3 regions of the Micromonospora sp. NPDC047793 genome follow, and region 2 is predicted to be linked to each of the others. Evidence: predicted binding sites of a transcription regulator. Region 2 holds the regulator's gene; each other region holds the start of a gene.

Region 1 (7,639 bases), on a different contig from region 2:
GGGTCCTTGACCGTCTGGCCGGTCTCCTTGCGCTCGCCCTTGGCCAGCGCGATGGCCAGCTCGGAAGCGGCGTCCGCCTCCTGCTTGACGGCCTTGTAGACGGTCATGCACTGGTCACCGGCGAGGATGTTCTGCAGACCCTGCGGGTCGGCGTCCTGGCCGGTCACCGGGACCTTGCCGTTGAGGTTGTTCTTCTTGAGCACCGAGATGGCGGCGTTGCCCAGGCCGTCGTTCGCGCTCAGCACGCCGTCGATCTTGCCGCTGGCCTTGGTGAGCTGCTGCTCGAAGATGGTGGCGGCCTGCGCGTTGTCCCAGTCCGGCACCGAGTCGTCGGCGGCCTTGGTGTACTCGCCCGAGTCGAACTTCGGCTTGAGGACCGAGTCGTACCCGTTCTTGAACAGGGTCGCGTTGTTGTCGGTCGGCGAGCCGTTCAGGTACGCGATCGCCGGCTTCTCCACCTTGGCGTCGGTGAGGCACTTGACGAGGCCCTCGCCCTGGAGCTTGCCGACGGCCTCGTTGTCGAAGCTGACGTAGTACTCCGCCGAGCCGCCGAGGGTGAGGCGGTCGTAGTCGATGGTGGCGACGCCCTGCGACTTGGCCTTGTCGAGCACGGCCTTGCCGGTGCCGGAGTCCAGGTTGACGATCATCAGCGCGGTGACGCCGCTGGTGATCATCTGGTCGGCGATGGTCTGGAACGCGTTCTTGTCACCCTGGGCGTTCTGGATGTCGTACTGGACGCCGGCGGCCTTGAACGCCTCCTCCAGGAACTTGCGGTCCGCGCTCTCCCAGCGGACGGAGGACTTGCTGTCCGGCAGGATCACCCCGATCTTCGGGGTCTTGTCGGAACCGGCCTGGTTGCCGCCGGAGTCGTCGCCGCAGGCCGTCAGGGAGCCGAGGGTCAGGAGACCCACGGCGCCGACGGCGAGGAAGCCCTTGCGCATCTGCAGGGTCCTTTCGAGGGTGGGGGAAGGGTGTCGGTGTTTGTTTTGTTGTGTCCGGCAACGTATTGCGCCCCACACGCCAGCACAAGAGTGCGATCGCGATGAGTTTGTTGTCGGCGGTAACAATTCAGCAACGCCGACGACACCCGCCCGGTACGCGGCCGGGCGACGACGGATAAGTGGGCAGGTCGGGTGCGGTCAGCCGGTGGTCAGCGCGGCGGTGCTGGCCTCGGTGAGCGCCACGAGATCCGTGGGCGCCAATTCCACCTGGAGACCCCGGCGACCGGCCGACACGTACACGGTGGGATGCGCCAGGGCGGACTCGTCGATCACGGTGGGCAGCCGCTTGCGTTGGCCGAGCGGACTGATGCCGCCCCGCACGTACCCGGTGGTCCGCTCGGCCGCCGCGCGGTCGGCCAGCGCCGCCCGCTTGCCGCCCACGGCGGCGGCGAGGGCCTTGAGGTCCAACTCGCCGGTGACCGGCACCACCGCCACGGTCAGCGCGCCGTCGACCTCGGTGACCAGGGTCTTGAAGACCCGTTCCGGCGCGACCGCGAGCGCGGCGGCGACCACCGCGCCGTAGTTGGCGGCGTCCGCCGGGACGTCGTACGGGTGGGTGCGGTGCGTGATCCTCTGCTTCGCCAGCAGCGCGATCGCCGGCGTACCCCGTCCCGCCATGCCCGCCAACCTAGTCCTGCGCCCGGCGGGTCAGGTCGCCGGCTGGCAGACCAGCACCGTCGGCGCTCCGGCGACCCGGGTCAGCACCAGGCTGGCCGGCTGGTCACCGGCCAACCGCAGGTCCCGCCGGAGCCGCTCCGGTTCCAGCGCGGAGCCCCGCTTGAGGATCTCCACCCGGCCGACCCGGCGCTCCCGCAGCAGCGCCCGCAGCCGCTTGAGCGAGAACGCCAGCACGTCGGTCACCTCCAGGCAGCGGGCGTACGGGGTGGGGGTGGCCCGGTCGGCATAGAGGTAGGCGATGCTCGGGTCGGCCAGCGTGGCGTCCAGGTCGGCGGCGAGCTCGGCGACCAGGTGTGCCCGTACCACCGCCGAATCCGGGTCGTAGACGAACCTGCGTACCGGCCCGACCGGCGCCTCCGCCGTCCCCCGCCCGGTGAGCTGATGCACGCGCACCCCATCGCCTTCATGTAAGGAGGGGACCCCTGCTATACACGAGGCGTTAGTAGGGGGCCCTTCCTTGCAGATGGTCGCGCGGCGGGGGTGTGCGGCGAGCGGGCCGCACCAGAGGGCCGCCTCCACCAGGTCGCCGTCGACGCCGACCCACTCCGCCTCGGCGCCGGCCGGGATCAGGGCGTGATCGAGACCCGGCGCCACCTTCACCACCATGCGCGGCACCCGTTCGGCGAGGCCGGTGACGAAGTCCCACGGCGGCGAGTACGCGTTCGGGTCGAAGACCCGGCGACCGGTACCGGCCCGGCGGCGGGCCGGATCGCAGAAGACCGCGTCGACCCGGGTCACGTCGAACGCGGTCGCGTCGCCACACTCGACGGTGACGAGGTCGGCCAACCCGGCAGCGAGAGCGTTCGCCTCGGCGAGCGCGGCGGTGAGCGGGTCGGCCTCCACCGCGTACACCCGGATGCCGGCGCGAGCGGCGGCCAGCGCGTCGGCGCCCAACCCGCAGCCCAGGTCCGCCAGGGTGCCCACCCCGGCGGCCCGCAGTCGTCGGGCCCGACGGTCCGCCACGATCCGCCGGGTGGCCTGCTCCAGACCGGGCCGGGTGAAGAACATGGCGCCGGCCTCCGACCCGAACTTGCCGGTGGCGCGGCGGCGCAACTCCGCCTGGGTCAGTGCCGCCGCCGCCAGTCCGGCCGGCACCCCTGCCGCGCGGAGCGTGGCCGCCGCGTGCAGCGGGTCGCCGCCGGCCACCCGCCCCGCCGCGTCGAGCGCCGCCGACCCCTCGTCGGTACGCAACGCGGCGAACTGCTCCAGATCCACCCGCCCATTGTCCGGGCCGCCACTCGTCCCCGCCCCGGCCGCCCCCGCCCCCGCCCGCCGCTGTCCTGCCCGCCGCTGTCCTGTTCATGATCGTGCTCGATCCAGGATCGAGTGGTCTCGCGGTCGCCTGGATACCACTCGATCCTGGATCGAGCGGCTGCGGGCGGTCGATGGCTTCCTGGCGGAGGCAGGTGACCGGGTGGCGGGCCTCGGGTGGCGGTCGTCTGTGGTTAACGGCGGCGCGAGTATGGGGGCAAGAGTGGGGGAAGAGTGGCGACACGAGGTGGGGAGTTGGCACTCTCCTTGACGGAGTGCTAGCCGAGGAATAACCTGCGATTAGCACTCTCACCCTGAGGGTGCCAACGTCCGGGCCCTGGTGCCCGGGGGTTGAACGCCAGGCGGACCGGCACCCGCGACGACGGCCCCGCCCGGTGGCATGTGGCAATTGACGCCGGTCGGCATGCCGATCGGTAACGAAACCAAGTACCCCAGGAGGGTATGCCCGTGACTACCGCGACCAAGGTTGCGATCAAGCCGCTCGAGGACCGCATCGTGGTCCAGGCGAACGAGGCCGAGACCACCACCGCCTCGGGCATCGTGATCCCCGACACCGCCAAGGAGAAGCCGCAGGAGGGCACCGTCCTCGCTGTCGGCCCGGGCCGGATCGACGACAAGGGCAACCGCGTGCCGATCGACGTCTCCGTCGGCGACACCGTCCTCTACTCGAAGTACGGCGGCACCGAGGTCAAGTACGCCGGCGAGGAGTACCTGGTGCTCTCCGCCCGCGACGTCCTCGCGGTCATCGAGAAGTAACCAACCGATCAGTGACGTTGCCCCGGTCCGGTTCGCCGGGCCGGGGCAACCTCGCGTCGAAGGGACATTCATGGCGAAGATCCTGAGCTTCTCGGACGACGCCCGGCACCTGCTGGAGCACGGTGTCAACGCGCTCGCGGACGCGGTCAAGGTCACCCTCGGGCCGCGCGGGCGCAACGTCGTCCTGGACAAGAAATTCGGTGCGCCGACGATCACCAACGATGGTGTGACCATCGCCAAGGAGATCGAGCTCACCAACCCGTACGAGAACCTCGGCGCGCAGTTGGTCAAGGAGGTGGCGACCAAGACCAACGACGTCGCCGGCGACGGGACCACCACCGCGACCGTGCTGGCCCAGGCCATGGTCCGCGAAGGTCTGCGCAATGTCACCGCGGGCGCCAACCCGGCCGGCCTCAAGCGGGGCGTCGACGCGGCCGCCGCGAAGGTCTCCGAGGCGCTGCTCGGCAAGGCCGTCGAGGTCGCCGACAAGAAGGCCGTGGCGCACGTCGCGACGGTCTCCGCGCAGGACGCCACCATCGGTGAGCTGATCGCCGAGGCGATGGAGCGGGTCGGCCGCGACGGTGTGATCACCGTCGAGGAGGGCTCCGCCCTGCACACCGAGCTGGACGTGACCGAGGGTCTCCAGTTCGACAAGGGCTTCATCTCGCCGAACTTCGTCACCGACGCGGAGTCGCAGGAGTCCGTCCTGGAGGACGCGTACATCCTGATCACCACGCAGAAGATCTCGGCGATCGAGGAGCTGCTGCCGCTGCTGGAGAAGGTCCTCCAGAACAATAAGCCGCTGCTGATCGTCGCCGAGGACGTCGAGGGCCAGGCCCTGTCCACCCTGGTGGTGAACGCGATCCGCAAGACCCTCAAGGTCTGCGCGGTCAAGGCCCCCGGCTTCGGTGACCGCCGCAAGGCGATGCTCCAGGACATGGCGATCCTGACCGGCGCCGAGCTGGTCGCGCCCGAGCTGGGCTACAAGCTCGACCAGGTCGGCCTGGAGGTGCTGGGCACCGCCCGGCGCATCGTGGTCGACAAGGAGAACACCACGATCGTCGACGGTGGCGGTCAGGGCACCGAGGTCACCGACCGGGTCGCCCAGATCCGCAAGGAGATCGAGGCGTCGGACTCCGAGTGGGACCGGGAGAAGCTCGCCGAGCGGCTGGCCAAGCTCTCCGGCGGCATCGCGGTGGTCAAGGTCGGCGCGGCCACCGAGGTCGAGATGAAGGAGCGCAAGCACCGCATCGAGGACGCCATCGCCGCGACCAAGGCTGCGGTCGAGGAGGGTACGGTCCCCGGCGGCGGTGCCGCCCTGGCCCAGATCCTGCCGGTGCTCGACGACGACCTGGGCTTCACCGGTGACGAGAAGGTCGGCGTCTCGATCGTGCGCAAGGCGCTGGTCGAGCCGCTGCGCTGGATCGCCCAGAACGCCGGCCACGACGGTTACGTGGTGGTGCAGAAGGTCATCGCCGCCGAGTGGGGCACCGGTCTCGACGCGGCCGTCGGCGAGTACGTCGACCTGGCCAAGGCGGGCATCATCGACCCGGTCAAGGTGACCCGTAACGCGGTCACCAACGCCGCGTCGATCGCCGGTCTGCTGCTCACCACCGAGAGCCTCGTGGTGGACAAGCCGAAGGAGGCGGAGCCCGCCGCCGCCGGTGGCCACGGCCACGGGCACGGGCACGGCCACCAGCACGGCCCGGGTTTCTGACCCGAGGAGTACGTGGACGTGGGGCGCACCGTCGACGACGGTGCGCCCCACGTGTGTTCCGGCCCGGTCACACCGGGTCGAGGTGACTACCGGTCGGGCGTACGGTCGGAAACACTGGACCGGTGAGCAGTACGACACCCCGGTACGCCGCCCTCGCCGGTATCGCCGCCGCAACGGCGGCCATCGGTGCCGCCGAGGTCGTGGCGGTGCTGACCGGCCCCCGTTCCGCCCCGCTGGTGGCGGTCGGTGGGCTGGTCGTGGACGCCGCCCCCGAGCCGGTGAAGCGGTTCGGCATCGCGGTCTTCGGCACGTACGACAAGATCGCCCTGCTGGTCGGGACGGCGGTGCTGCTGGCCGGTTTCGCCGCCCTGCTGGGCGTGCTGGCCGTACGCCGCCTGGTGGTCGGCCTGGCCGGCATCGCGGCGTTCGCCGCTCTCGGTGCCGGGGCGGCGCTGACCCGGGCCGGCGCGGACGGCCTGGACGCGGTGCCGTCGCTGGTCGGCGCGCTGGTCGGCGGCGTGACGCTCTGGGCGTTCGTCGCCGGTCCGCTGGAACTCGATCCGTGGCCCTGGTCCCCGCCGACGGGCGAGCGCGCGCCCGCGCCGGACGGGGCAGGGCCGCAGCACCCACCCGAGCCGGACGGGACGGGTCCGCAGCGGCGGACCGATCCGGAGTCGCGGCGGCGCTTCCTCACCGGTGTCGGCGGGGTGCTCGGGGTGGCCGTCGTCGGCGGGGCGGCCGGACGGTGGTGGGCCGGTCAACGGGGTGTCTCCGACGCGCGGGCGGCGATCAGCCTGCCCGCCCCGGTCTCCGCCGCGCCGCCGCTGCCCGCCGGTGTCGACCTGGAGGTGCCGGGCCTGGCGCGGTACGTCACCGAGAACCGGCGCTTCTATCGCATCGACACCGCGCTCGTGGTGCCGCAGGTGGATCCGGAGACGTGGCGGCTGCGCATCCACGGCCGGGTGCGCAATCCGGTGACGCTGAGCTTCGCGGACCTGTTGGCCCGGCCGATGGTGGAGCGGTACGTCACGCTGGCCTGCGTCTCCAACGAGGTCGGCGGCGATCTGATCGGCAACGCGCGGTGGCTCGGCGTACCGATCCGGGAGCTGCTCGACGAGGTGCAGCCGCTCGACGGCGCGGACCAGGTGGTCGGGCGCTCGGTGGACGGCTGGACCTGCGGCACCCCGACGTCGGTGCTGCGGGACGGGCGGGACGCGTTGCTCGCCGTCGGTATGAACGGCGAGCCGTTGCCGGTGGCGCACGGATTCCCGGCCCGGATGGTGGTGCCCGGCCTCTACGGGTACGTGTCGGCGTGCAAGTGGATCACCGAGCTGGAGCTGACCAGCTTCGCCGACTTCGACGCGTACTGGGTGCCCCGGGGCTGGTCGGCCGAGGGGCCGGTGAAGACGCAGTCGCGGATCGACACGCCCCGCCCGCGTAACCGTCCCGCCGCCGGCCCGGTCACCGTGGCCGGGGTCGCGTGGGCGCAGCACCGGGGCGTACGCCGGGTCGAGGTCCGCGTCGACGGCGGACCCTGGCAGGAGGCGGAGCTGGCGCCGACGGCCTCGGTGGACACCTGGGTGCAGTGGTCCTGGCGGTGGGAGGCGACGCCCGGCGAGCACACGCTCCAGGTGCGGGCGACGGACAGCACCGGCGAGACGCAGACCGGGCAGCGGCAGGACGTGGCGCCGGACGGCGCGACGGGTTGGCACTCGGTCACCCTGACGGTCGAGTGACGCACAGACCGACGCCGCGCTTCCGGGGGGCGGGAGCGCGGCGTCGGGGGCGTTCGGTCAGGCGACGTTGCGTTGGGGCGGGAGGGCCGCCCGGTGGGAGCTGCCCAGACGGGCTTCCAACCGGTTGACGTCGACCCGGGTCTGCCGACGGTCGGCGAGGTCCTCCCAGCCGACCGCGAGCAGGCGCAGGCGCTCCGACTCGCTGAATCCACCCCACACGCCGTACGGCTCCCGCACCGCCAACGCGTGCGCGGCGCACTCGGCGCGTACCGGGCAGGCGCGGCAGACGTTCTTGGCGGAGGACTCCCGCCGGAGCCGGGAGGATCCGCGCTCGCCGTCGGGGTGGAAGAACTGTGCGCTGTCGCGGCCACGACAGGAGCCGAGGCGCTGCCAGTCCCACAGGTCGATGATCGGTCCGGGCAGTCTACGTACGTTCGACATCTGCACCCCTCCTCTCGCGCGGCACCGCGAGATACTTC
Region 2 (7,639 bases):
CCGCTCGGTCAGCACCTCGGCCCAGGTCCCGCCCCGCACCCGGCCGACCAGCCGGCCCAGCAGCGCCATGCCCAGGTTCGAGTAGTGGTAGCGGCGACCCGGCGGCAGCACCCGCTCCGCCCGGGCCAGCTCGGCGACCAGCCGGTCGGCGTCCGGCGCCCGCAACGTGTCCCAGACGTCGCCGTACGGCTCCCGTTGCAGGCCGGCGGTGTGCGACAGCAACCGGCGCACGGTCAGCTCGCCGTGCGCCGGCAGGTCCAGGTGCCGGTCCAGCGGGTCGTCGAGGTCGAGCAGGCCGTCGTCGCGGCACTGGAGGGTGAGCACGGCGGTGAACGTCTTGGTCACCGACCCGATCCGGAACCGGGTGTCCTCGTCCAGCGCGGTGTCGTTGCCGGTGCCGCCGACCACGCACGTCCACAGCGGGCGGTCCGCCCGGTGCACCGCCGCCGCCACGGCCGGCACCCGTCCCCGCGCCTGGACCTCCCGGACCATCCGGTCGAGTCGACCGGTGGCGGCTGTGGTCACGCCACGCTCCGGGCCAGCATCGGCCCGAGCGGCGCACCACCCAACAGGTGCGCGTGCACGTGGAAGACCTCCTGACCGCCGTACGCCCCGGTGTTGAACATCAGCCGGAAGCCGTCCCCGAGCAGCCCCTCGTCCTCGGCCACCGCGGCGGCCGTGGCCAGTACCTCACCGGCCAGCGCCGGATCGCCGGCGGCCAGGGTGGCCACGTCGGCGTAGTGCTCCTTGGGGATGACGAGGACGTGCACCGGCGCCTTCGGGTCGATGTCGCGGAAGGCGAGCGTGGTGGGGGTCTCGCGGACCACGGTGGCCGGGATCTCCCCGGCGACGATCCGGCAGAACAGGCAGTCAGGAGTACTCACCGGGGCAGTGTAAGGAAGGGCCCCCTACTAACGCCTCGTGTATAGGAAGGGTCCCTTCCTTACATCTGGGCGGGTGCGGCAGGATGGCGCGCATGTCGGGGCGGGCGGTACTGGTCACGGGTGGGTCACGCGGCATCGGACGGGCGGTGGTCACGGCGTTCGCCGCCTCCGGCGACCGGGTGGCGATCCACCACCGCGACTCGGCAGACCTGGCCGAGGCGTTGCGGGCCGCGCTTCCCGGCGACGGCCATCTGGTGGTCCGCACCGACCTGGCCGACCCCGACGCGGTACGGGCGATGGTGGACGAGGCGGCGGAACGACTCGGCGGGCTCGACGTACTCGTCAACAACGCCGGGGTGTTCGGCCCGGCCGATCCACCGCACCCGGTCTTCGAGAGCAGCTACGAGCAGTGGCAGAGACGGTGGCGCGAGATTCTCGACACCAACCTGCTCGGTGCCGCCAACGCCGCCTGGTGCGCGGCCCAGCACATGCGCTCGGGCGGCGGGCGCATCGTCAACGTATCGTCGCGCGGCGCGTTCCGGGGCGAGCCTGCCAACCCGGCGTACGGGGCCAGCAAGGCCGGGCTCAACGCGATGGCCCAGTCGCTTGCGGTGGCCCTGGCGCCGTACGGCATCGCGGTCGCCACGGTCGCGCCCGGTTTCGTGGCGACCGACATGACCAACGAGCACCTGAAGTCGCCGCGCGGCGACGCGGTCCGGGCACAGAGCCCGTTCGACCGGGTGGCCCGCCCCGAGGAGATCGCGGCGGCGGTGCACTGGTTGGCCAGCCCCGAGGCGGAGTGGGCCTCCGGCACCATCGTGGACCTCAACGGCGCCTCCTACCTGCGCACCTAGAGACCCCCGGCCGGAGAGCGCCGCGTCCGGCCGCAAACCGTTGCGTCCGTTGAAGCAGAGCAAAGGGGCCGAGGTGCATTACCCCGGCCCGGCCACGACCCGTCGGGCAGGGCGTACCGGCCTCGCCGCGCGGGCGTGGCCGGTGACGGTCACCAGCGCAGCAGTCGGGTGGCGAGCACGGCCAGCGCGGCCACCCCGGCCGTGGAGGTACGCAGCACCGACGGGCCGAGCCGGACCGGACGCGCGCCCGCCTCCTGGAAGGCCGCCAGCTCGGCCGGAGTGATGCCGCCTTCCGGGCCGACCACCAGCACGATCTCGCCCCGGTCGGGCAACTCGACGGTGGTCAGCCGGTCGCTCGCCTCCTCGTGCAGCACATAGCCGGCGGCGGCCCCCGCGATCCGGCGGGCCACCGACGTGCCGGACTCGTCCGGGGCACCGGCGACCACCGGCAGCCACGCCCGACGGGCCTGCTTCGCCGCCTCCCGGGCGGTCGCCACCCACTTGGCCCGGGCGCGTACGCCTCGTTCGCCGCGCCACTGCACCACCGAGCGGGACGCCGCCCAGGGGACGATCTCGTCCACGCCCGTCTCGGTCATCGCCTGCACGGCCAGCTCACCCCGGTCGCCCTTGGCGATGCCCTGCACCACCACCAGTCGCGGGTGCGCCGCGTCGACGTACCCGCGAGCGGTGATGTCCAGGTCGAGGGTGCCCCGGCCGACGGCGGTGACCACCGCCTCGGCGGTGCCGCCCCGACCGTCGGCGAGCAGCAGCTCCTCGCCGACCCGGAGCCGCTGCACGGTGGCCGCGTGGTGGCCCTCCGGCCCGCCGAGCACCGTCGAGTCGGTGGTGGGCAGCGACTCGACCAGGAAGAGCGGAGCGGACACCTCAGGCGTGGCCGTTGAAGGCGTCGCGCATCCGGGAGAAGAACCCGCCCTGCTTGCTGAGCTCGGCGACCTCCTCGCCCCGGGTCACCGCGAACTCCCGCAACATCCGCTCCTGGTCGGCGTCGAGCTTGGTCGGGGTACGCACGTCGAGGTGGACGTAGAGGTCGCCCCGACCGGCACCGCGCAGGTGCGGTACGCCCCGGGCCCGTAGCCGCAGCGTGCTGCCCGGCTGGGTGCCCGGCTTCACGTCGACCGGCTCCTCGCTGTCCAGCGTCTTGATGGTCAGCCGGGTGCCGAGCGCGGCGGCGGTCATCGGCACGGTGACCCGGCAGTGCAGGTCGTCGCCCTTGCGGGAGAAGACGTCGTGCGGCCGCTCGTGGATCTCCACATAGAGGTCACCGGCGGTGCCGCCACCCGGGCCGACCTCGCCCTGCTGCGCCAGGCGGATCCGCATCCCGTCCTCGACGCCGGCCGGGATCTTCACGGTCAGCGAGCGGCGGGTGCGGACCCGGCCGTCACCGGCGCAGGTGGGGCAGGGGTGCGGGATGGTCGTGCCGTAGCCCTGGCAGACCGTGCACGGCCGGGCGGAGACCACCTGGCCGAGGAAGGTGCGCTGCACCGACTGCACCTCGCCCCGACCACCGCACGCCTCGCAGGTGGCCAGGTGGGTGCCGGCGGCGGTACCGGCCCCGGTGCAGGTGGTGCAGAGCACGGCGGTGTCGACCGTGATCGGTGCCTCGACCCCGAAGGCGGTCTCCTGCAGGTCCAGTTCGAGCCGCAGGATCGCGTCGGCCCCGGGCCGGGTACGCGGTCGCGGGCCACGCCCGGCGCCGGTGGCCCCGCCGAAGAAGGCGTCCATGATGTCCTGGAAGCCGACGAAGGGTCCGGCGCCACCGGGGCCGCCCGGCCCACCGGCACCGCCGCCGCCCGGGGCGAGCGGGTCGCCACCGAGGTCGACGATCTGCCGTTTCCGGTCGTCGGACAACACCTCGTACGCGGCGTTGATGTCCTTGAACTTCTCCTGGGCCTCCGGGTCCGGATTCACGTCCGGGTGGAACTGGCGCGCCAGCTTGCGGTAGGCGCGCTTGATCTCGTCGTCGGAGGCCCCTCGGCTCACGCCGAGAATGCCGTAGTAGTCCCTGGCCACTGGGTTCCGTGTCCTCGTGTTCGTCTCGCGTTACGCCGGTCGGTGGCGGCAGCCTGCCGTCGGCCCTGACTGGTCAGTTCTGGGCCAGCAGCTCGCCCACGTAGCGTGCCACGGCCCTCACCGTGGCGATTGTTCCGGGGTAGTCCATCCGGGTCGGACCCAGCACGCCCATCCCCCCGACGATGGTCGCGCCCGGGCCGTATCCGGTGCTGACCACGGACGCCGCCCGCAGGTTGTCGATCTGGTTCTCGTCGCCGATGCGGACCCGCAGCGTGCTCGGCTCGACCTCGCCGATGAGCTTGAGCAGCACCACCTCCTCCTCGAGCGCTTCGAGGATGGGGCGCAGCGACCCCTGGAAGTCGAGCAGGCCGCCCCGGGCCAGGTTGGCGGTGCCGGCCAGGGCGAGCCGCTCCTCGTGCCGTTCGACGAGGGTCTCCAGCAGGACGGTGGAGAGCGTGGTCATGGCCGCCCGCAGGTGCGGCGCGCACTCGTCGATGAGTGTCTGCACCAGCGGTGGCGTGTCGGACAGGCGGGTGCCGACCAGCTTCTCGTTGACGAGTCGGCGCAGGTCCAGGACGTCGTCGGCGGGGACCGGCGCGGGCAGTTCGACCAGCCGCTGCTCGACCCGGCCGGTGTCGGCGATCATCACCAGCGTCAGCCGGGTGGTGGAGATCGGCACGAGTTCCAGGTGCCGGACGGTGGAGCGGGCCAGGCTCGGGTACTGCACCACGGCGACCTGACGGGTGAGTTGCGCGAGCAGGCGTACGGTGCGGTGCACCACGTCGTCGAGGTCCACCGCGCCGACCAGGAACCGTTCGATCGCCCGCCGTTCGGCGGGGCTGAGCGGCTTGACCCGACTGAGCCGGTCGACGAAGAGTCGGTAGCCACGGTCGGTGGGCACCCGCCCGGCACTCGTGTGCGGCTGGCGGATGTAGCCCTCCTCCTCCAGCACGGCCATGTCGTTGCGGACCGTGGCGGGGGACACACCGAGTTGGTGCCGTTCGACGAGGGCCTTGCTGCCGACCGGCTCCTGGGTGGCGACGTAGTCCTCGACGATCGCCCGGAGCACGGCGAGTTTCCGGTCGTCGAGACCCATCCTCCCCACCTCCTGTCGCAGGTCAGCCCGGAGCGCCCGGAGTGCCAGAGGAACACTCTGGCACTCGACTGTAGCGAGTGCCAGTCTACGTCGGCGTTCCCGTGCCCGCGATGATCAAGACTTCCCGGATGTCCGGAAACCGATCGGCGGGTTGACACTCCCCGGTGTCGCTATGGTGCGCCGTTGCCGCTGGCACCTACCGTGACCACATGACTGAACCACCTCGTCCCCCAGGATCCGGCGACGACCCCACGTCCCCACTGTCGGGCTCGTCGGGCCAGCCCGGCTATCCCCCGCCCGGCGGCTATCCGCCGCCCACCGGCGACCAGCCCCCGTCGCCCGGCGGCTACGGCACTCCGGGTGACTACCCCCCGCCCGGCGGCTACCCGCCGCCCGGCGGTTATCCCCCGCCGGGTGAGTACCCCCCGCCGGGCGGCGCGCCCGGTGTCGGGTACCCGACGGGCGGTTACGGTCCCCCCGGCGGCGGCTACGCCAGCAACGAGGACAAGACCTGGACCCTGATCGCCCACTTCGGCGGCCCGCTCGGGGTGGTCGTGGGCGGCGGTCTGCTGGGCTGGGTCGCGCCGCTGATCGCGATGATGACCCGGGGGCAGCAGAGCCCGGTGGTCCGGGCGCACTCGGTGGCCGCCCTGAACTTCCAGCTCACCTGGGCCATCGCCGGGCTGCTCAGCTGGGTGCTCACCGCGATCACCTGCGGGCTGCTGTTCTTCGTGCCGTTCCTGGTCTGGATCGTGCCGGTGATCTTCGGGATCATCGCCGGGGTCAAGGCCAACGAGGGCGCCCTCTACCGGTACCCGATGACCTACGCCTTCGTGAAGCGCTGATCTCGGCTTCGTGAAGCCCTGACCTCGGGGACGGCGGTCAGGGCAGCAGGTCCCGCACCACGGCGTCGGCGAGCAGCCGGCCGCGCACCGTGAGAACGGCGCGGCCGGCCGCGTGGGCGGGCGCGGCGAGCAGTCCCTGCGCCACCGCCCGCGCGGCAGCGGCCCGACCGGCGTCGTCGAGGACGTCCAGCGGCAGCCCGGACGCGAGCCGCAGCCGGAGCATGACGTCCTCCATGTGCGCCTCGCCGTCGGTGAGCACCTCCCGGGCCGACCCGGGAGGCTCACCGGCGGCCAGCCGTCTCGCGTACTCGCGGGGGTGTTTGACGTTCCACCAGCGCACGCCACCGACGTGGCTGTGCGCCCCCGGGCCGAGGCCCCACCAGTCGCCGCCGGTCCAGTACAGCAGGTTGTGCCGGCACCGGGCGGCCGGCGTCCGCGCCCAGTTGGACACCTCGTACCAGGAGAAACCGGCCGCGCCGAGGGCGGCCTCGGCGGCCAGGTAACGCTCCGCGGCGACGTCGTCGTCCGGGTACGGCAACTCGCCGCGACGCATCCGCGCGGCCAGCCGGGTGCCGTCCTCGACGATCAGGGCGTACGCGCTGACGTGGTCGACGCCCGCCGCCACCACCTGGGCCAACGACTCGGCGAAGTCCTCCGCCCGCTCCCCCGGCGTCCCGTAGATCAGGTCCAGGTTGACGTGCGCGAAACCGGCGTCACGCGCCTCCAGTGCGGCGGCCGGTGCGCGACCGGCCCGGTGCCGACGGTCGAGCACGGCGAGCACCCCGGGCGTGGCCGACTGCATGCCGAGCGAGATCCGGGTGTAGCCGGCGGCCCGCAGCTCCTTGAGCGAGACGGGGTCGACCGACTCCGGGTTGGCCTCGGTGGTCACCTCGACGTCGGGTGCCAGCCCCCAGGTGCGGTCGATCGCGTCGAGGATGCGGGCCAGGTCGTCGGCGGGCAGCAGGGTGGGGGTACCGCCGCCGACGAAGACCGTCTCCACCCGGCCCGGTGGTGTCCCGTCCAGCACCCGCGCGGCCAGCGCCAGCTCGGCGAGCACCGTGTCCGCGTACCCCTCGCGACTCGCGCCGCCGCCGAGTTCCTCCGCGGTGTACGTGTTGAAGTCGCAGTAGCCGCAGCGGCTGGCGCAGAACGGCACGTGCACGTACACCCCGAAGCCCCGCTGCCCGACGTGGGCGCGGGCGGAGGCGGGCAGCGACCCGTCGACGGGTACGGGTTCGCCTGCTGGAAGGAGGCCGGGCATGGCCACTAGTGTGCCCTCACATGACCTCTCCCGACGCGTTCGTGCGGGTCGCCACGGCCCGCGGGGTGACCACCCTCACCCTGGACAGTCCGCACAACCGCAACGCGCTCTCCACCCCGTTGATGACCGAGCTGCTGGCCGGGCTGGCCGCCGCGGTCGCCGACGACGCGGTCCGGGTGATCGTGCTGGACCACACCGGCCCGGTCTTCTGTTCCGGGGCGGACCTGAAGGAGACGGCGGCGGCGTACGCCAGCGGGACGGTCCCCGCCGGGATGCTGGGTGACGTGCTCGCGGCGGTCCGGGAGTGCCCGAAGCCGGTGCTGGCCCGGGTGGCCGGTCCCGCGCGGGCCGGCGGGCTGGGCCTGATCGCCGCGGCCGACCTGGCGGTCTGCGCGGCGGAGGCCACCTTCGCCTTCACCGAGGTACGGATCGGGGTGATCCCGGCAGTGATCTCGGCGACGGTGCTGCCCCGGCTGCTGCCCCGGGCGGCGGCCGAGCTGTACCTCACCGGGGACACCTTCGACGGCCGGCGGGCCGCCGAGATCGGCCTGGTCACCGCTGCGGTGCCCGGCGACGAGCTGGACGCCACGGTGCGGCGCTACCTCGACTCGCTGGTGCGCGGCGCGCCGACGGCGCTGGCCGGCGCGAAGGACCTGCTGCACCGCCCG
Region 3 (7,639 bases), on a different contig from region 2:
ACCGTGGGGGAGAAGGGCGCGCTCACGGCAGCCGTCTACTCCACCGACGAGGCGGTGCTGGACGCCGCCGAGAACGCCGCGATCGAGGTCGGAGTGCACCTGTCCGGCAACCTCACCGGAGGCGTCTTCGTGAACCAGTCGGCGGCGTTCTCCGACTTCCACGGCAGCGGGGCGAACGCGGCGGCCAACTCGGCCCTCACCGACGGGGCGTACGTCGCCAACCGTTTCCGCATCGTGCAGAGTCGGCGGCACGCCTAGGTCTGCTGCTCACGGTGGGGGGGGCGGGTCTTCTCACGGTGGGGGTTCCGGGGCAGCCTGACCCGCTCCGGGCGGTCAGGCTTGATCCCTGCGCGGGTCAGGCTGCCCCGGAACCCTGCTGGGTCACCGTTGGAGCATGAGCTGAGTTGAGCTTGGGCGGTGCGGTGCGGTGCGGTGCGGAGGCGGACGGTGGGCGGCGGTACTGCGCCTTGCCGCCTTTGCTCTGCTTCACTCCACGCAATACTCTCGGGAGAACGCACCGGTTCTGGTCAATTGTCATGGCTTTGCCAGTGCGGCATTTGCCAGGAGGAACGAATCGCCCTGTTCGTTGCGTGGATTGAAGCAGAGCAAAGGCGGCGCGGGAGACCTGGCACCCGCCGCATCCGCCGGACACCCTGGCCAGCCCGCGACCGTCGCTACCGAGCAGGGCGAGGGGAGTGGGTCGGTCCGATCCGAGGGCAGGCCACCCGATCAGCCGGACCACGTCGGGTTTCCGGGCAGCCCACCCTGCGGAGGAATCAAGCCTGACCGCCCGGAGCAGGGTGGGCTGCCCGTAAACCCCCACCCACACCTACTACGCCCGGCGGCGCATCTGGAGTTCGCGGAGGGCGGGGACGGTCGGGTGCGGCACCCGTACGCCGGTGTCGGCGAAGCCGATCCGCTGGTAGGCGCGGTAGGCGCGGTCGTTGCCCACCACGACTTCGAGCATCAGCTCCTGCCGCCCGCACTCCCGTGACCAGGCGCCGACCGCATCGATCAGGGATGCGAGCAGGCCCGTGCCGCGCCACGTCGGGGTGACGTAGACCGCGTAGACCACGGTGACCGCGAGTTCCGTGGGATGGGCGACGCCACCTGCGTGCCCGACCAGTCGGCCACCGGGGTCCGCCACGAACTGGGCGGTGTGGGTGCCGGCCGAGACCTGGGCGACGCGGGCGGCGTACTCGGCGTGCGGGCGCGCGGCGGCCTCCGCGATCGTCTCCAGGAAGGCCAGCGGGGCGTCGGCGAGCATCTCCAGACGGAGGGCCCGCATCCGGGCGGCGTCCGCCGGCTCGACCCGACGGACGTCCGCCCGCAGGGTGCTGGTCTCGTCGAGCGCGCTGGTCATGTCGGCATGCTTACCACAATGACGTACGGCGATGCCGTCAGTCGGAATATGCCCGATTTGTGGTCGTGCGCGGTCGTCACGCCTCGTGTACCGTGCGATTTCGGTCACCGTTTTTCGGGGTCGTCGCGGATCGCTGAAACCGGTGGTCTCCGGGTGTTCGGCGTGCCGGTGCCCGGAGTTGTGGTACGCCGCGCAGAGTGAGGACAACACCGTGGCACAGGGCACCGTGAAGTGGTTCAACGCCGAAAAGGGTTACGGCTTCATCGCCGTCGACGGCGGGCAGGACGTCTTCGTTCACTTCTCCGCGATCGAGATGGACGGCTACAAGGCGCTGGACGACGGCCAGCGGGTGGAGTTCGAGATCGGCCAGGGCCAGAAGGGCCCGCAGGCCGAGCGGGTACGCGCCATCTGAGTCACCCGCCGCGTCCACCTCGCCGGCTGATCCTCGGGTGGGGTTATGGGATCGTGGCCGGTGCAGGGCAGCGGCGCCGGGGCCGACCAGGGAAGATCATGGGCCGATCCAGCCATCGCTGAGGAGCGTCCATGTCCGACCAGCCGCCCCCGGCGGGTCCGTCCTCGTCCCCCGACGAGCCGGCCCGGCCTTCGCCGGCGAACGAGCCGACCCCGCCGGCGAACGAGCCCGATCGGGGGGACGGGCGGCCACCGGTCGACCCGACCGCCCCCTATCCGGGCCAGCCCTATCCAAGCCAGCCCTATCCAAGCCAGCCCTACCCGGGCCAGCCATATCCGACGTCGCCCTACGGTGGGTACCCGCAACCGGGGTACGGCCTCGACCCGGCCAGCCCGTTGGTGAATCCGCCCGGTGCCGGTGTAGGTGGTTGGTACGCGCGCTGTGTCGGCGCGCTCCGCCGGGGCTGGTCGCTCCTGCTGCCGATCGTCCTGCTGACCCAGGTGCTGCCGGCGGTGGTGCTGGCGGTGCTCGCGCTGGTGATCGACCCCACCGCGCGCTGGGAGGAGCAGCTCGCCGACGACAGCAGCGCGTTGCCCTCCGGATTCTGGGCCGACAGCCTCGTGTGGGTGGGCAGCCTCTTCGGGGCGGGTCTGATCGCGAGCCTGGTGCAGTGTGTGGGCTGGGCGGCCGGGACCTGGGTGATCGCCCGGCAGGCGGCCGGTACGCCGGTCGACCTGGGCGCGGCCATGCGCTACGGGGTCCGGCGGGCGCTCGGGCTCTGGGGATGGACCCTGCTGTTCGGCATGATCGTGCTGTTCGGCCTCTGCCTCTGCTTCCTGCCCGGCATCTACGCGGTGTTCGCGCTGGCCATGGTCGGCCCGGTCTACCTGTTCGAGCGGGACAACCCGATCGGCCGCTCGCACCAGATGCTGCGGCAGCGCCTGGGCCTGCTGCTCGGCCGGTTGGCGCTGGTGATCGGCGCGGTGGTCGCCGTGTCGTTGGTCGCGGCTGCGATCGAGCAGGTGGGCCTGCTGCTGATCGGCACCGGCCCGATGGAGACCCGGACTGTGACGGCGGGCACGGTCGTGGTGACGGTGCTGGCGGCGCTGCTCACCCTGCCGGGCCAGCTTGCCCAGTTGGTCGGGCTGGTCGTCACGTACGCCGAGCAGCGGGGACACGAGGGGCCGGTGAACGACGCCCAACTGGCCCATGAACTCGGCTGATCACGGCGGTCGTGCTTGCACTCGGCAGGGCAGAGTGCTAAACAAGTCATTGGCACTCGCATGGCGTGAGTGCCAGTTGGTCGGGACGGTGGGGCCACCGTCGCACCCGGGGGATCACCTCGGGCGGGGCAGTGGCCGGTCGTCGCGGGCTATCCGGCCCGGCCGAGGAGACGTCGCCGTCGCCAGGTGGCGACGTCCCAAGGTGCGTACACCAGACGGCCCGTCCGGGGCACACCCCGGCTGGTCCGTGAGTGTCCAGGAGGACAACGCCGTATGGCCAAGATGATCGCGTTCGACGAAGAGGCTCGCCGCGGCCTCGAGCGGGGCATGAACCAGCTCGCCGACGCCGTGAAGGTGACCCTCGGCCCCAAGGGCCGCAACGTCGTGCTCGAGAAGAAGTGGGGTGCCCCCACCATCACCAACGATGGTGTGAGCATCGCCAAGGAGATCGAGCTCGAGGACCCGTACGAGAAGATCGGCGCCGAGCTGGTCAAGGAGGTCGCCAAGAAGACCGACGACGTCGCCGGTGACGGCACGACGACGGCGACCGTCCTGGCCCAGGCTCTCGTTCGCGAGGGTCTGCGCAACGTGGCTGCCGGTGCCAACCCGATGGCCCTGAAGCGTGGCATCGAGTCCGCCGTGGCCAGCGTCTCGGAGGAGCTGCTGAAGCTCGCCAAGGACGTCGAGACCAAGGAGCAGATCGCCTCCACCGCCTCCATCTCCGCCGGTGACAACACCGTCGGTGAGATCATCGCCGAGGCGATGGACAAGGTGGGCAAGGAAGGCGTCATCACCGTCGAGGAGAGCAACACCTTCGGGCTGGAGCTGGAGCTCACCGAGGGTATGCGCTTCGACAAGGGCTACATCTCGGCCTACTTCATGACCGACCCGGAGCGTATGGAGGCCGTCTTCGACGACCCGTACATCCTGATCGCCAACAGCAAGATCTCGTCGGTCAAGGACCTGCTCCCGATCCTGGAGAAGGTCATGCAGGGCGGCAAGCCGCTGCTGATCATCGCCGAGGACCTGGAGGGCGAGGCCCTGGCCACCCTGGTGGTCAACAAGGTCCGGGGCACCTTCAAGTCGGTCGCCGTCAAGGCGCCGGGCTTCGGTGACCGCCGCAAGGCCATGCTGACCGACATCGCCATCCTCACCGGTGGTCAGGTCATCAGCGAGGAGGTCGGCCTCAAGCTGGACGCCGCCGGTCTCGACATGCTGGGCCGCGCCCGCAAGGTCGTGGTGACCAAGGACGAGACCACCATCGTCGACGGTGCCGGTGACGCCGAGCAGATCCAGGGCCGGGTGAACCAGATCCGGGCCGAGATCGACAAGAGCGACTCCGACTACGACCGGGAGAAGCTGCAGGAGCGCCTGGCCAAGCTGGCCGGCGGTGTTGCGGTGATCAAGGTCGGCGCGGCCACCGAGGTCGAGCTCAAGGAGCGCAAGCACCGCATCGAGGACGCCGTCCGCAACGCCAAGGCCGCCGTCGAGGAGGGCATCGTCCCGGGTGGTGGTGTCGCGCTGGTGCAGGCCGGCAAGACCGCCTTCGACAAGCTGGACCTGGCCGGCGACGAGGCGACCGGCGCGCAGATCGTCAAGATCGCGCTGGACGCCCCGCTGCGGCAGATCGCCGTCAACGCCGGCCTGGAGGGTGGCGTCGTCGTCGAGCGCGTCCGCAACCTCGACGCCGGTCACGGCCTGAACGCCGCGTCGGGTGAGTACGTGGACCTGCTGGCCGCGGGCATCATCGACCCGGCCAAGGTGACCCGCTCGGCGCTGCAGAACGCCGCGTCGATCGCCGCGCTGTTCCTCACCACCGAGGCCGTCGTGGCGGACAAGCCGGAGAAGACCCCGGCCGCCCCGGCTGGTCCGGGTGGCGGGGACATGGACTTCTGAGTCCAGCTCCACACGCCGGAAAGGGCGGGCCGCGTCAGCGGTCCGCCCTTTTCCTATGTCGGTAGCGGCCGCTCGTCGCGCCGCTGCTGCGCCCGGTCGTACGGTGGGCGGTGCGGTGCCGGTTCGTCGACCAGGATGAGCGGCTCCTCGGGTGGTTCGGCTGCCCCGGTCATCTCCGCCAACTGCTCGGCGTCGCCGTAGTCCAGCCGGTCGATCGGCAGTTGGGCCGGGAGTTCGGGAACCGCGACCAAGGGCACCGCCAGGGTGTCCCGGGTCTGCTCGTCATCCGTGGTCATGGCTGCCTCCTCTACGCAAAACCGTAGGGGGCGTCGATGACCGGGGAGGGTGAACGGTGGTATCGGCGCCTATGCGCCGGTTGACTCGTTCGGGCTGCCGAGCGCCCTGCGGTACAGGAAGAAGACCCGCTCGATCCGGGCACCCGCGCTGCGCGAGTAGAAGGGCACCGGACCGACCCAGCCGATCTGCGCGGACTCGATGCCGGCCGTCCGCTGGTCCCGCAGGCAGCGCCGCAGCAGGACGCCGCCGATGCCGGACCCCTCGGCAGCGGGGACGGTGCCCATCGGCCCGAACCAGCTCGGCCGGGACGATCCGTACGCGGCGAAGCCGAGCAGCTCGCCGTCGCGCTCGGCCAGATGGCAGCCGGCGTCGGGGCGACCCACCGAACCGGCCAGCTCGCCGTCCCACGCCCCGCCGAAGGTGGTACGGGCGAAGGTGGTGAGCGCCGGCAGGTCGCTCGGCTCGGCCCGGCGTACCGTCACGCCCTGCCCGGCCAGCCGGGCCTCGGCCGCCTCGGTGGCGCGCAGCGCCGGTGACGAGTCGGACGACAGGTCGGCGGTCATGTTCCACGCGGTGCGGTCCTGGCGGTAGCCGAGGGCGAGCGCGAGACAGATCGCCGGGGTGTAGCGGACGTCGATGCCGGGCCAGCCGTAGTACGGCGGGTTGCCGGCGAGCACCATCTCGACCGCGCCCGACTCGGCCAGCGCCCGTTCGGCGTGCCCGAGCAGGGCCCGGGCCACGCCCTGACGGCGTACCCGCGGGTGCACGGCCAGCAGGTCGACGTGCCCCGCCTCGCCGGAGTGCGATCCGATCAGGACCCCGACCAGGTCGTCACCCCGGTACGCGCCGAACACCCGCACCGGCCGGTCGGCGGCGGCCCGGTGCCAGAGCGTCGCCACGAGCGGTTCCGCCTCGGCCGCGTCCTCCGGCAGGTCGAGCGCCCGGCGACAGAGCTCGACCACCTCGGCGGCCCGCTCGACGGTCAACTCGGCGATGGTGGTCGCGTCCATGGCAGCCGACCCTAGATCACATCGAGTCCGGTGTCAGTCCGTGATCCGGCGTCAGTCCCGGGCGGCCTCGACGGCGGCGTACGCGTCGACCAGCCCGGCACCGGCCACGTTCGCCGTACCGCCGCAGTTGCCGGAGCCGGTCGGGGCGTCGATCGGGGTGGCCGTCTCGCGCAGGATCCGCCGGGTCCGGTCCAGGTCACCGACGAGGTCCGGGTTGGCCGACCACATCAACGCCACCACGCCGGCCACCTGCGGGGTCGCCATCGACGTACCGGCGAGCGTGGCGTAACCGCCCCCGGGCATCGCGGAGAGGACGTCCGCGCCCGGCGCCACCAGGTCCGGCTTGTTCACGCCCGACGGGGTGGGTCCCCGGGACGAGAAGTCGGTGACCCGCCGCCGCTCGTCCACCGCACCGACCGTCAGCACGTCCGGGTACGGGGCCGGCGGGTCCTGGATGGACCGGCAGTACGGGCCGGTGTTGCCGGCGGCGGCCACCACCAGGATCCCGGCGGCCTCCAGCGCGTCGACGGCCGGCAGCAGCACCCGGGGGTCGCAGCCCTCGATCGGTGGGCAGCCCCACGAGTTGGTGAGGATCTCCGGGGCCCGGGCCGGGCGCCCCTGCGCGAACGGGTCGCCGCCGGGCGGGAAGGGCGCCAGCATGAACTGGAGGCAGTCCAGGTACGCGGCGGGGCTGCCCAGGTTGCGGTCGAGGTTCACGCAGCCCACCCATTGCGCCCCCGGTGCCACACCGATACCACCCCGCCCGACGGCGCTGCCCGCCGTGTGGGTGCCGTGCCCGCTGCGGTCGGTCGGCGTACGGGTGTCGTTCCAGGGGTCGAACCACGAGTCGTCACCGCCCCGGAAACCCGGGGCGAGGGTCGGATGTCCACCGTCCACTCCGGAGTCCGAACTCCCCACCGTCACCCCGGCGCCGGTCACCGCCAGCTCGGACCAGACGCGGTCCGCACCGATCATGGTGATGTTCCAGGGTGGGCCGGTCGGCGCGGACGCGTCGCCGCGCGTCGTACCGTCCGGCACCGGTAGCGGACGCAGCCGCTGGCTGACCAGGACCTTCGCCACCTCGGGTCGGGTCGACAACCAGGCTCGCGTCACCGGCCCGCCGTCCACCTCGATCGCGTTGACCAGGTAGTAGGCGGTGTGGTCCAGCCCTAGCCGGCGCAGGTCCCGGCGCAGGTCGGCCTGGGTCCGCTCGGCGGTGTCGACCAGACGCCGGTAGACCTCCTCGGCGCGGGCGTCCCGACCTGCCTTCCCCGCCCCGGCGGGCAGACCGGTCAGATCGGCCTGCTCGCGCAGCACCACGAACAACCGTTCCCCGTGCAGCCCGGGCTGGCCGGCGACGACGCCACCGACGCCGACCGTCAGCAGCATCACCACGGCGGTCGTCCAGGCGGTGGCCCGGCGTGGCGGGCGCGCCGAG

What was found. Region 2 encodes HrcA, which represses chaperone genes, less so after heat shock. Its sites were predicted from a motif close to GGTTNGCACNCTCNNNNNGAGNGTGCNAACC; they were not measured.
Region 1: a site for HrcA is predicted at 3,229-3,259, ahead of groES (co-chaperone GroES). Genes of this name have one in related genera too.
Region 3: a site for HrcA is predicted at 3,046-3,076, ahead of groL (chaperonin GroEL). Genes of this name have one in related genera too.

Annotation. Positions count from the first base shown of each region.
Region 1 covers NZ_JBEYSG010000001.1:564,477-572,115, forward strand. Annotated here, with positions in the region: gene ABZ738_RS02625 (substrate-binding domain-containing protein) at 1-941, opposite strand, end outside; gene ybaK (Cys-tRNA(Pro) deacylase) at 1,140-1,619, opposite strand; gene ABZ738_RS02635 (methyltransferase domain-containing protein) at 1,650-2,894, opposite strand; gene groES (co-chaperone GroES) at 3,393-3,707, shown strand; gene groL (chaperonin GroEL) at 3,778-5,424, shown strand; gene ABZ738_RS02650 (molybdopterin-dependent oxidoreductase) at 5,547-7,160, shown strand; gene ABZ738_RS02655 (WhiB family transcriptional regulator) at 7,218-7,601, opposite strand.
Region 2 covers NZ_JBEYSG010000024.1:49,692-57,330, reverse strand. Annotated here, with positions in the region: gene ABZ738_RS29910 (serine hydrolase domain-containing protein) at 1-492, opposite strand, end outside; gene ABZ738_RS29905 (histidine triad nucleotide-binding protein) at 522-884, opposite strand; gene ABZ738_RS29900 (SDR family oxidoreductase) at 977-1,738, shown strand; gene ABZ738_RS29895 (16S rRNA (uracil(1498)-N(3))-methyltransferase) at 1,888-2,622, opposite strand; gene dnaJ (molecular chaperone DnaJ) at 2,624-3,769, opposite strand; gene hrcA (heat-inducible transcriptional repressor HrcA) at 3,843-4,865, opposite strand; gene ABZ738_RS29880 (DUF4870 domain-containing protein) at 5,075-5,710, shown strand; gene hemW (radical SAM family heme chaperone HemW) at 5,748-6,971, opposite strand; gene ABZ738_RS29870 (enoyl-CoA hydratase-related protein) at 6,992-7,639, shown strand, end outside.
Region 3 covers NZ_JBEYSG010000001.1:268,687-276,325, forward strand. Annotated here, with positions in the region: gene paaN (phenylacetic acid degradation protein PaaN) at 1-258, shown strand, start outside; gene ABZ738_RS01190 (GNAT family N-acetyltransferase) at 833-1,363, opposite strand; gene ABZ738_RS01195 (cold-shock protein) at 1,575-1,775, shown strand; gene ABZ738_RS01200 (hypothetical protein) at 2,174-2,998, shown strand; gene groL (chaperonin GroEL) at 3,272-4,894, shown strand; gene ABZ738_RS01210 (hypothetical protein) at 4,948-5,190, opposite strand; gene ABZ738_RS01215 (GNAT family N-acetyltransferase) at 5,260-6,201, opposite strand; gene ABZ738_RS01220 (S8 family serine peptidase) at 6,253-7,639, opposite strand, start outside.